Regions from separate parts of the Serratia sp. 25CWL12 genome, predicted to be linked through region 1. Evidence: predicted binding sites of a transcription regulator. Region 1 holds the regulator's gene; each other region holds the start of a gene.
The links. The regulator CRP, encoded in region 1, controls carbon source genes, mostly activating them, when cyclic AMP is high. The targets are predictions, from matches to a motif close to ATGTGANNNNNNTCACAT.

Region 1 (3,178 bases):
GACGTAGCCAAGCATGTTGACCTGCTGGTGGGGGTCGTCCCCATCGTTAACCTGGAGTGGATGCAAAAGTTAGTTCGCGATACTGGCGAACGCGGTCACTCCCGTGAAGCCGTGATGGATTCTGTGGTCCGTTCAATGGAAGATTATATCAACTACATCACGCCACAATTTTCACGAACCCATATCAATTTCCAGCGGGTTCCCACCGTGGATACGTCCAATCCCTTTGCGGCCAAAGCGATCCCCTCGCTGGATGAAAGCCTGGTGGTGATCCATTTCCGTGGCTTGGAACAGATCGATTTCCCCTATCTTCTAGCCATGTTGCAAGGGTCATTTATTTCACATATCAATACGTTGGTGGTACCTGGTGGTAAAATGGGGCTGGCAATGGAGCTGATTATGACGCCACTGGTGCAACGGCTACTGGAAGGCAAGAAAATCGAATAATATCGAATCATGTAGGTGGGCGGCGATTAATCTCACGCCTGTGATACTCCGTTTCATCTGCAATCCAAGCGGGTGACAAGCCCTATCGACAGTCTGCCGCAGACACAACGTTTGCACAAAAATCGCCGCAGCCCAAAACGGCACGGCGATGCTTAGCGTTATTCCGTGTCAACATGACACAGAGTAGTGCTCAATCAACTTCATGGATTTCAAAACTGTGGGTAATAGTGGCCGCTTTGCCCAGCATCAGGGAAACGGAGCAATATTTTTCGGCAGAAAGGTCTACTGCACGTTCCACCACCTTTTCGGTTAGCCCTTTTCCGGTGACAATAAAATGCAGATTGATGTGGGTAAACAGTCGAGGTGCCTCTTCACGGCGTTCTGAAGTCAGTTTCACCTCACAATCGCGCACATCATTGCGGCCTTTTTGCAAGATCGGCACCACATCGATAGCGCTGCAGCCCCCCACAGACATCAACACAATTTCCATTGGGCTTGGGGCCTTATCACCCGCATTACCATCCATCAAAATCTGATGGCCGGAAGCAGACTCCCCCAAAAATGTCAGCCCTTCTACCCACTTCACTCTTGCCTGCATATTGTTCACTCCGATTATTTTTTAAAATCAACGTACGCTTTCATAGAGAAACTGGCAACGAAACCTGACACTAATCATGCTGAAACGAGACAACACAAGACACCCGCCTCACTCTGTGCTACAAACACAGCTGCAATACTTTTTTCATGGCATCAATTTCAGGGATATATCCTAAGATCATTGGTGAGTTAATGGAACCTAGCTTGCAGCACTTAATACGAGTTAATATGCTAGTGTATAAGTGATTTTTTTACCCAGATTCGTTCAAACTGCCGGTAGGCGACAAACGAACGAGTCTACTACGGCTTGAGTGACAACGGGGATATACCTCACCTCAAAACCTGTTGATAGCCACAACTAAAACATCAGGCTATAAGCACGTTTTACAGGGAACTCTGACCCCTGTGATACAAGGCAGCGATAACAACAGAGGATAATAGCGCATGGTTCTCGGCAAACCGCAAACAGACCCGACTCTTGAATGGTTCCTGTCTCATTGCCACATCCACAAATATCCATCAAAGAGTACGCTGATTCACCAAGGTGAAAAAGCGGAAACTCTTTACTACATCGTCAAAGGTTCCGTCGCGGTGTTGATTAAGGATGAAGAAGGCAAAGAGATGATCCTCTCCTACCTAAATCAGGGGGATTTCATCGGCGAGCTTGGATTATTTGAAGAAGGCCAGGAACGAAGTGCCTGGGTAAGGGCGAAAAGTGCCTGTGAAGTAGCTGAAATTTCCTATAAGAAATTTCGCCAGCTCATTCAGGTTAACCCGGATATTCTGATGCGCCTATCTGCACAAATGGCAAGTCGCCTGCAAGTCACCTCAGAGAAGGTAGGTAACCTCGCTTTTCTTGATGTGACTGGCCGTATCGCACAAACCTTGCTGAACCTGGCAAAACAGCCTGATGCGATGACTCACCCGGATGGTATGCAAATCAAAATTACCCGCCAGGAAATTGGTCAGATCGTCGGTTGTTCACGTGAAACTGTTGGCCGCATTTTGAAAATGCTTGAAGATCAAAATTTGATTTCCGCTCATGGCAAAACCATTGTCGTGTACGGTACCCGTTAATCATTAAAGAAACGGCGCTGCAATGCGCCGTTCTTTGTCTGCTGAACAGCAAAACATGTGGCGCCGCCTGATCTACCATCCAGAAGTGAACTATGCCCTGCGACAAACGTTGGTGTTGTGCCTGCCTGTCGTTGTGGGTTTACTGCTGGGCCACCTGCAACAGGGGCTGTTGTTCTCGTTAGTGCCTGTCTGTTGCAATATCGCCGGGCTAGATACCCCTCATAAGCGCTTTTTCAAGCGCCTGATAATCGGCGGGGCACTGTTCGCTCTCAGCTGTGTTTTGTTGCAACAGGCGCTGTTGTGGCATATCCCATTACCCTTACTGATGCTTGCTATGGCGCTATTGCTGGGTGTCAGCGGGGAAATCAGCCCACTACATGCACGCTTGCTGCCCGCAGCACTGGTTGCGGCCATTTTCTCTCTGAGCATGGATGGCCTACCTATTTGGTATGCCCCGCTACTGTATGCCGTAGGCACTCTCTGGTACGGCCTGTTCACTTGGTTTTGGTTTAAGTTATGGAAAGAACAGCCAATCCGTGAATCTTTAAACCAACTCTATATACAGTTAGCTGATTATTTTGAAGCCAAATATTCGCTGCTGACCCAACATACTGATCCTGAAACCGCGCTACCGCCACTGTTGCAACGCCAACAGCAAGTGATGGACCTGATCAGTTTGCTATATCAGCAGATTAACTTTCTGCCACACGCCAATAATATGGAACAAAAACGCCTGCAACGAACGTTCCAAGTGGCACTCGACCTGCAAGAACACATTAGCGTCAGCCTCCACCAGCCAGAAGAAGTGCAAAAATTGGTGGAGCAGAGCCAAGCTGAGGCGATCATTCGTCGTAATGCTCAAGTCATCGCTGCACGTTTACGCGTTGTCGCAGAAGATATCCTCTATCATCGGCACTCTCGCCGTTTTAGCATGAAACACGAATTGGCCGCGCTGGAGAAAGTGGCTACACGGCATGCTGATAATCCCGTTGGCCAGTTTTGTTACTACCATTTCAGCCGTATTGCTCGCCTGTTACGTACACAGCATCCTCTTTAT
Region 2 (3,178 bases), 1.9 Mb from region 1:
TCTCCATGTAGCGTCATAAGTATTACATAAACTTTTTTCGAAAGAGAATAATTTTTTTATATTTGGGCTCTTATTTTTGATCGTTCGCTCAAACTTGCACCTTTTTTTACAAAAGAGTTAAAAAAGCAAAGAAAAACAGGTGGATTTTACAGCGTAATCTTTGGTTTTGACTGGTTAAATAATGAGCAGGTGGGTGTATTCTTAAGAACTCAGGTTCAAAAGCAGGCACGGGGTTGAAAAAAATCGTGCCTGCTTGGTAATGATCAGTTACGCAGTAACATATACAGACGGGATAGATAAATCAGATATAGTGCGGAAATCAGATTGCTTAATGCAGTCAACACTATGCTGGCAACCTCACGTGTTAACGATGACTGACTGATCATAAACAGTACCAGAAATTCAGCGGCTAACCACAGCATCATTGCCGGGACGATCACTCGGGCATTGGCAAAAGCCAGTTTGCAGCTCTGCCTGAGAGAAGCAAAGATGCCAGGGCGGTCAGCAAAATAAATCACCGGAGCTAATGAGAACGAGATAGCCAGGATCAAACCTGGCACAATAAACAGCGTAAGACCTAATTGGATCAGAAGGGCACAGATAAACAACATCAGCAGTAAGCCGGGTAATTGTGGCAAAGAACTCCCCATCGCTCGTAATGCACTGGTGGTATGGCCTGCAGATACCATGCCTATTAACGTGAGAACTCCCCCCACCAGTAACGCATTGCCTACCAAAGCGGAGACGAGCGCGGCAGCAGATTGTTTCAAAAACAATATTTGCTGTTCTGGCGTCATAGTTTGAATGATTTCCTGGAGCCCCATTCCTGCTGTGGCGGTTAAATCATTCTTTGTGGCATTCAACAGTGCTAACTGCTCAGCATCGGGCTTTAAAGCCTGATTAAGCAACACAGAAATAAATGCCGTCAGCAGGGCTATCAGCAAGATACCGACCACCTGGTTACGGAAAAAGTTAAAACTGTCACGGTATAACATGCTGGCCGTGATAGGCATGCGGACTCCTTGGTGTCGATAGCAAAATAAATCAGTGTGTAATTGTACCCTGTTCTGTGCTGCTGTTGCACCCCGTGAAATACTCAGCGCTGATTTCTTCTACGATTATTGTATCAGCCACGAAAATGGCAGCGGTTTGAGCAACTGGAATTTTATATCGATCCGTTCACTGGCAAGTTGTGATTTTTGATTTACATCAAAATAGGTTTTTATTTCGATTCTGTTAATTGTTGTTTTTGGTGGAAATTTACAACTCTAGGCACAAGATGTGATCTCGATTGGATCATAACTCGCTGTAAATAGGTATATTTAACCCGGATATAAACCACAAAAATGGAATGGATAATGAAAAAGACAACTCTGGTGATATTGGCTACCATGCTGACCCCGATGTTAGCAAGCGCGCATCAAGCTGGTGATTTCTTGGTCCGTGCAGGTACGGCAACCGTACGTCCGAATGCCGGCTCCGATAATGTTCTGGGGCAGGGCTCTTTCGATGTTAATAACAATACACAATTAGGGCTGACCCTTGGTTATATGGTCACCGATAACATTGGTGTTGAGCTGTTGGCTGCCACCCCTTTCCGCCATTCAGTTTCGCTCAATGGTTCCGCTGTTAATGGAACCATTGCGACAGTCGAGCATTTACCGCCGACCCTGATGGCGCAGTACTATTTTGGTGATAAGCAGGACAAACTGCGTCCTTACTTGGGTATCGGTGTCAACTACACCATGTTCTTTAATGAGAAGTTTAACGACTATGGTAACAGTGCTGGTGTGAGTAATCTGGATCTGAAAAACTCTTGGGGTGTAGCGGGGCAGGCTGGCCTGGATTACAACCTGGATGAGCACTGGATGCTGAATATGTCAGTCTGGTGGATGGATATCAAAACCGATGTACGCTTTGATGTTGCCGGGCAAAGTCAGAGTATTGACACTCGTCTCGATCCCTTTGTGTTTATGTTTGGCGCAGGTTATCGCTTTTAAATCAGTCCATTCAGGAGGCGCTTTTGGCGCCTCCTTCTTGTGACCCGGTCATAATAGAAGAGATTATACGCGCGTTGCCGTTTTCATTCTGCGAACAAAGTCCCCTAATTTAGCTAACATTTCATCAGGTTGAGCCAGGTTCTGTTCGATGACTTTGACAATAGCGGAGCCAGAGATTGCCCCAGCGGCCCCCGCTTGTAAGGTCTCCTTAACTTGAGAAGGCTCAGAGATGCCAAACCCTTGTAATGGTGGTGGTGCGTTATATTCACGTAGCTTATTTACCAAATGGTGCAGTGGTAACTGCGCGCGACTTTCGGCTCCTGTCACCCCGGCGCGTGAAAGCAGATAGGTATAACCACGGCCATGGGAAGCAATGTTGCGCAGCAAATCATCATCAGCATTGGGTGGGCAAATATAGATGGGAGCGATGCCATGGCGGGTTGCGGCGGCACGAAAGGGTGCCGATTCTTCGAACGGCACATCAGCTACCAATACCGAGTCAACCCCGACCTCAGCGCAACGCTGGTAAAATGCATCAATACCACGATGGAATACCAGGTTGGCATACATCAGTAGGCCAATGGGGATCTGGGGATGTTTCTGGCGTATTGCTGCCAGTATTTCGAAACATTGTGTGGGTGTCACCCCAGCCTCAAAAGCACGTAGTGTGGCATTTTGAATGGTTGGGCCGTCAGCGAGAGGATCTGAGAAGGGGATCCCCAACTCCAGGGCATCGGCACCGTTTTCTATCAAGGTATCAATGATTTTTAGTGATAACGCCGGGTTTGGATCCCCCAGGGTAACAAATGGGACGAACGCGCCTTCTTTATTATGTTCTAAGCGCTTGAACAGTTGCTGATATCGTTCCATCAGATTTCTCCCCGTGCTTGCAAAATATCGTGAACGGTAAATATGTCTTTGTCGCCGCGGCCAGATAGGTTAACCACCAGAATTTGCTCTTTCTGCGGGGCTTCGCGCACCATTTTCAGGGCATGTGCCAGAGCATGAGAGGACTCCAGTGCCGGGATAATCCCTTCGTGGCGAGAAAGCGCTTTAAAGGCGTCCAGAGCCTCTTCATCAGTAATAGAAACGTATTCTGCGCGGCCAATACTGTTCAGATAGGCATGCTGTGGGCCGACAGAAGGAAAATCCAGCCCGGCAGAAATTGAATAGGACTC
Region 3 (3,178 bases), 810 kb from region 1:
CCACCTGCATTACCACCTGCATTGCCACCTTCACGGCGCTCACCAAAAGAGCGGCGTGGAGCAGCAGGAGCACCATCACGACGCTCACGGCGTTCATGAGGTTGTGCATCACCAAGCAGTTGCATGTTCATCGGTTTATTCAGAATGCGGGTACGAGTGAAGTGATTCAGGATCTCGCCCGGCATACCTTTTGGCAACTCAATGGTTGAGTGAGAAGCAAACAACTTGATGTTACCGATGTAACGGCTGCTGATGTCGCCTTCGTTAGCAATCGCGCCAACGATATGACGAACTTCCACACCGTCATCACGGCCCACTTCAATGCGATACAACTGCATTTCACCCACGTCACGGCGCTCACGACGTGGACGATCGCCACCTTCGCGGCTATCTGGACGAGCATCACGACGACCACGGTCAGCACGGTCACCACGACCACGATCATCACGGTCATTGAACTCACGACGCTGACGCGGTTTGAATACCGGATCAGGTGGCAGGATCAACGGACGCTCACCCTGTGCCATTTTCAGCAAAGCGGCGGCCAAGGTTTCCATCTCCAGCTCTTCAGCCGGTTGCAGCTTAGCCAACAGCGCACGGTACATATCCAGATCACTGCTTTCCAGTTGTTGCTGTACTTTGGCTGCGAACTTAGCCAGACGGCGTTCACCCAAAAGCGCTGCATTCGGCAGTTCCACTTCAGGGATGGTCAGCTTCATGGTGTGTTCAATGTTACGCAGCAAGCGGCGCTCACGGTTTTCCACGAACAACAATGCGCGGCCAGCACGGCCTGCACGGCCAGTACGACCAATACGGTGAACGTAAGACTCTGAATCCATAGGGATATCATAGTTTACTACCAGGCTGATACGCTCAACATCCAAGCCACGAGCAGCAACGTCGGTGGCGATCAGAATATTCAAGCGACCATCTTTCAAACGCTCCAGTGTCTGCTCACGCAGTGCCTGGTTCATGTCGCCGTTGAGTGCTGCACTGTTGTAGCCGCTGCGCTCCAAGGCTTCCGCCACTTCCAGCGTGGCATTTTTGGTACGCACGAAGATGATCGCTGCGTCAAAATCTTCAGATTCCAGGAAACGCACCAGCGCTTCGTTCTTACGCATACCTTGCACCGTCCAGTAACTCTGGCTGATGTCCGGGCGAGTGGTCACGTTAGATTGGATGCGAACTTCCTGCGGATCTTTCATAAAACGGCGTGTAATACGGCGGATCGCTTCCGGCATGGTGGCAGAAAACAGAGCGGTCTGATGTTCCGCTGGGATCTGCGCCATAATGGTTTCTACGTCTTCAATAAAGCCCATGCGTAGCATTTCATCGGCTTCATCCAGCACCAGACCTTTCAAGCTGGAAAGGTTCAAGGTACCACGCTTGAGGTGATCCAACAGGCGGCCAGGCGTACCGACCACAATTTGTGGCCCTTGGCGCAAAGCGCGCAATTGTACGTCATAACGCTGGCCACCGTACAAGGCGACAACATTGACGCCATGCATATGTTTGGCGAAATCAGCCATGGCTTCAGAAACCTGAACGGCCAGTTCGCGTGTCGGTGCCAACACCAGAATTTGTGGTGCTTTTAACGCCGCATCCAAGTTATGCAGCAGGGGCAGCGAGAACGCTGCAGTTTTGCCGCTACCAGTCTGGGCCATACCCAGCACATCGCGGCCATTTAACAGGTGAGGAATACACTCAGCCTGAATCGGTGATGGTTTTTCATAGCCCAAATCAGTCAGGGCAGCAATGATCGGTGCAGATAGGCCCAGATCAGCAAAAGAAGTTTCAAACTCAGTAGTCATGTAAACGTGTCTCATTAATGATGGCAGCCAGTTTACATAACTCGTCGAGAAAACTTTCAGTCGTTTTCATTTAAAAGTGTGAACCGGCTCAAATTTGTTTATAAAACAGACAAAAAGCCCTCGCCCGCCAAGGCGATAATTTTTGGTCAAAAACCAATGTATCTCAGGCTGAGATCCTCTATTTTCCAGGCTGTGCGTTAGCGGCAACTCGAAATTTATTGGATATAGTGTCTGTCAGCTATTGTTGGTCGGATTCCGATAGGTCGTCTTGTTCTTGGCCCAGTAGAGCCAATTCCAACAATGCATAGCGGTGCTCAACAAAGTTATGAACGTTGTTAGCTACCGTCAGTTTGAACAACGCTGTAGCGCTGTCCTTATCCCCCAGACTTAGGTAATACTTACCTAAATAGAAGTTTGTTTCACTGAGATGTTCAGCGAGCGAAGTGTTATCCGTTGTATCTGCCTTGAGTCTTTCCATCAGCGTGCTTTCACTGATTTTACCCAGGTAGAATTCGACAATATTCCATCCCCATTGCCCTCTGTCCGCTTTATCATAACGCTGCTGGAGCGAAACGCTGGCTGCCTTGGGATCAACACTTCTTTCCACCAGGTAAAGCCATAACGAACGGAAGGGATCGTTTGGGTCGTCTTGATAAAACGCCTGCAGATCATCCTGCGCCAACAGGAAGCGGCCACCATAATACAGTGCAATGCCCCGGTTTAAACGCGCGTAGTTGTAAGTTGGATCAAGCTCTAGTACAGAATCAAACGCTTCATACGCGGCATCAAAATTGCCTGCCTGCGTGAAGTAAATGCCAAGATAGTTAAAAACTTCCGGCATATCAGGACGTATCGCCAGCGCTTGCGAAAAATCGTTGCGCGCTAGAGCACGTAGCCCGAGGCTATCATACAGCACTCCGCGCTCATATAAAAGCTGTGCGCGTTCATCATTAGTCAGTGCTTGGCTGGCAAGTATCTGTTCCATGCGCGCCAAGATCACTTCCTGCTGCAATGTGGGCTGCAACGGAATAGCCAGAACGTCATCTTTACGCCAATCATTGTTGCTGCATCCTGCCAGCCAAAGTGCTGTCGCAACGTAACACCAGCGCAAGAAAGGCTTCATTTCTTACTCCCAAAAACAAACATTGGCTGAACGTCCTGTCCTCCGCTTGCTAAAACGCGAGCATCCTACCCGCACGATGATAACAGCCCCGCCGCGAAGGCGGGGGCTGTAAAGTTATTGATACACTTATTCTGCTTCTGGCGCAGGAGCTGCAGACGCTTCTGGCGCTGTGGCTTCTTTGATGCTCAGGCGTACACGGCCCTGGCGATCAACTTCCAGTACCTTGACCGGAACTTCTTGGCCC
Region 4 (3,178 bases), 2.2 Mb from region 1:
AAATGCCGTAGACTGGGCAATAAGATCACGCGAAAACAGAGACATATCCATTCCCGGCTGCCCTTGTGTCACCCCATCACACATTGCAGGAACGCCCCCCGCTATTTGTGCGGTATGACCGAGTGGCGCCAGCGCTTGCTTAATTTGGTCTGGATACTCTTTATAGACCTGATGTGCACTCAGCATATCATTGTAGGCACTGACAATGGCTAAGTTCGCCCGGGTCAAATCGAGAATATTGGCCTTGTCCTGTGAACAGGATGCCGCTACCGCATGGGCCAAATTGCCACAAGATAGCGATGCTTTCCCCTTGCCCTTCGACTGCTGCTGCTTTGCCACTGCCAAAAATTGCTGGCGCAAGGCACGACTACGCTCCACAATCCTTTCAGTCACGGCACTTACCATAGGATTGAGCTGTTTGTTCATCGCTTTTATCCTACCTATTTGCGGTGTCGAGCTGATTCAATGCAATTAATGCACGCTCAACCACGTTATCAATATCAGTGTCGATATCGACCACTGCGACTTGCAGCTCATTATCAGGTCGCTCTAAGGTATTGAATTGGCTTTCTACCATATTCTGTTTCATAAAGTGCCCTTTACGCGCCATCATACGAGCCATGATCAAATCAAAACTACCATCAAGAAAGACAAAACTGACATTTTGGTTACCGTTGCGGATCTGGTCACGGTAACTCTTTTTCAGTGCCGAGCAGACAATAACACCTTGTTCATTTTTACTTTCTAAACTGAAAGCGGCATCACGAATGCGCTCTAGCCAAGGTTTGCGATCTTCATCATTCAAAGGCTGTCCACTGGCCATTTTTATAATGTTCGCTTTAGGATGAAGGTCATCCCCATCAATAAACTTTGCCCCTAACCGTTGTGCAAGCATGGCTCCAACCGTGCTTTTTCCGCTGGCGCAAACGCCCATCACAATAATACTACTACCGGCCATATGAACTCCTCGCATTGTATTCTGGGTATCTCCCTCATCCTTCAAGTTGCCTGGCTATCGGTGGCCGTGACTTACGGCATCAACACTTAAGGGTCATCCTGAAGTACTTGGATCATCCTTAACTACGACAGTGCAGTTAGCTCACTAGGCTGTTCGGCACATGCGTTCAGCTCGTTTTCTGGAACTGGAGTCGCTGCCTAGCGGTATCCCGACCTGCATCTTGATAGAAATTTGGTATAGATCTCATTTTTGAATAACAGTTGAAAATATGACTTTATATTACTCACTTTACCAGTAACATGTTACCCGTAACTTTTAGATTTGTGAACTGAAACACGAAGCAAGCTAACCATAAAATAATGAGGTACAGCCATGGAGCAAATAACCAACCCCACGCACTTGCTGATCATTGCAGGTTGCGCTATCGCTGCTCTACTTTTTTTAATAATGAAACTGAAAGTTCATGCTTTCGTCTCTCTTACTTTGGTCAGTTTAGGTACCGCACTGGCAACAGGCGTTAGCCCTGACAAAGTCGTTCCAACCATGATGACTGGTTTTGGTGGCACCCTGGCTTCTGTGGCTTTGTTGGTCGGCTTAGGTGCCATGATCGGCAAAATCCTGGAAATAACCGGAGGGGCAAAAGTCCTGGCAGACACCCTGATTGGTCGTTTCGGTGAAAAGAAAGCCCCTTTCGCACTGGGGGTGGCCTCCTTACTGTTCGGCTTCCCGATCTTCTTTGATGCGGGTCTGATCGTCATGATCCCGATTATTTTCAGCGTGGCTAATCGTTTTGGTGGCTCATTGCTGAAATATGCCCTACCTGCTGCCGGTGCATTTGCTGTTATGCACGCCTTCGTTCCACCACATCCTGGTCCTGTCGCCGCTGCCGATCTGTTAGGTGCCGACATGGGCTTACTGCTGGTTATTGGTCTGTTGGTTGCTATCCCAACCTGGTATCTAGGCGGGTATTTATTCGGTCTGTATGCGGGCAAAAAATTCAATATTCCGTTATCAAAACTGCTGTTTAATGATGAACAAATCATTGATAACGACAAGCTGCCCGCTTTCGGCACTGTCTTGTTTATTCTGTTATTACCTGTTTTATTGATCTTTTTAGATACTGGCCTGAATACGTTGAGTGTCACTGGCGTCATTGATGGCAAAAGTACCGTTGTTCAATTCCTCCGTATGTTCGGTAAAACCCCTGTAGCACTGTTAATCACGCTGCTGGTTTGCTTGGTGGTCTTTGCCAAAGATTTTGGTATGAGCAAACTGGAAAAACTGTGCGGTGACTCATTAGCGCCAATCTGTGCTGTGATTCTGGTTACCGGTGCAGGCGGGATGTTCGGCGGTGTGTTGCGTTCGAGTGGTATCGGTGATGCATTAGCCGGTGTGCTGCAAGACACCGGTATGCCGCTGATTGTCGCTGCATTTGTCATCTCTACCTGTTTGCGCGTTGCACAAGGGTCGGCGACGGTAGCATTGACTACCACCGCTGGGCTTATCTCACCTATCGTGGCGCAGACTACCGGTTTATCCAGCCTGGATTTATGCTTTATCGTTATCTCTATCGCAGGGGGCGCAACCGTACTTTCTCACTTTAACGATTCTGGTTTCTGGCTGGTTTCTCGTCTTATGGGTATTGACGAAAAAACCACGTTAAAAACCTGGACGGTGATGGAAACGCTGTTGGGCAGCATTGCATTTATTATTGTTGCCACGCTCAGTATCTTTTTGTAAGACAGTAAATGAAAACACGGGGCAGAGAATCGTTATCTGTCCCCGTCAATCCTCACCTTGCTCCTCATACCTCATACCATCACAGCGGCGTAGCACATTTGCGATATTCACTTGGGCTCACGCCGACGCGTTTTTTAAATACCCGCGAGAAGTAGAGTTGGTCGTCATAACCAACTTGTTGCCCAATGGCCGCGACGGACATCGGGGTGGTTTGCAACAAGAGTTTAGCCCGGATAATCCGCTGATCTTCACGCCAACGTACAATACCCACCCCGACCTGCTCACGGAACAGGTGGGCCAGCCGTGAGGGCGAGAGAAATACCTGCTGCGCCAGTGCCTCTACCGATATCTCGGCAGCAAGGGATTCACTCAGGATCTGGCAAGCCTGGAGGACCCGGTGGTCAATCGTCGGATACTCCGCCAGAGAGGAAGCTTCATAACAGCGGATCAATAGCCGCTCCAGCAGGTTCATCGCTAATT

Region 2: the regulator CRP is predicted to act here: its motif matches at 1,198-1,215, upstream of ompW (outer membrane protein OmpW).
Region 3: the regulator CRP is predicted to act here: its motif matches at 1,888-1,905, upstream of yrbN (protein YrbN).
Region 4: the regulator CRP is predicted to act here: its motif matches at 1,188-1,205, upstream of ACX9GV_RS09415 (GntP family permease).

What each region holds. Positions count from the first base shown of each region.
Region 1 is NZ_CM147698.1:4,438,598-4,441,775, reverse strand. It holds gene ACX9GV_RS19295 (phosphoribulokinase) at 1-447, shown strand, start outside; gene ACX9GV_RS19290 (OsmC family protein) at 638-1,045, opposite strand; gene crp (cAMP-activated global transcriptional regulator CRP) at 1,489-2,121, shown strand; gene ACX9GV_RS19280 (YccS/YhfK family putative transporter) at 2,177-3,178, shown strand, end outside.
Region 2 is NZ_CM147698.1:1,837,024-1,840,201, forward strand. It holds gene ACX9GV_RS07945 (YciC family protein) at 264-1,013, opposite strand; gene ompW (outer membrane protein OmpW) at 1,359-2,000, shown strand; gene trpA (tryptophan synthase subunit alpha) at 2,064-2,870, opposite strand; gene trpB (tryptophan synthase subunit beta) at 2,870-3,178, opposite strand, start outside.
Region 3 is NZ_CM147698.1:3,632,638-3,635,815, forward strand. It holds gene ACX9GV_RS15700 (DEAD/DEAH family ATP-dependent RNA helicase) at 1-1,811, opposite strand, end outside; gene yrbN (protein YrbN) at 1,801-1,881, opposite strand; gene nlpI (lipoprotein NlpI) at 2,050-2,934, opposite strand; gene pnp (polyribonucleotide nucleotidyltransferase) at 3,061-3,178, opposite strand, start outside.
Region 4 is NZ_CM147698.1:2,149,156-2,152,333, forward strand. It holds gene edd (phosphogluconate dehydratase) at 1-426, opposite strand, end outside; gene ACX9GV_RS09410 (gluconokinase) at 437-958, opposite strand; gene ACX9GV_RS09415 (GntP family permease) at 1,331-2,698, shown strand; gene araC (arabinose operon transcriptional regulator AraC) at 2,778-3,178, opposite strand, start outside.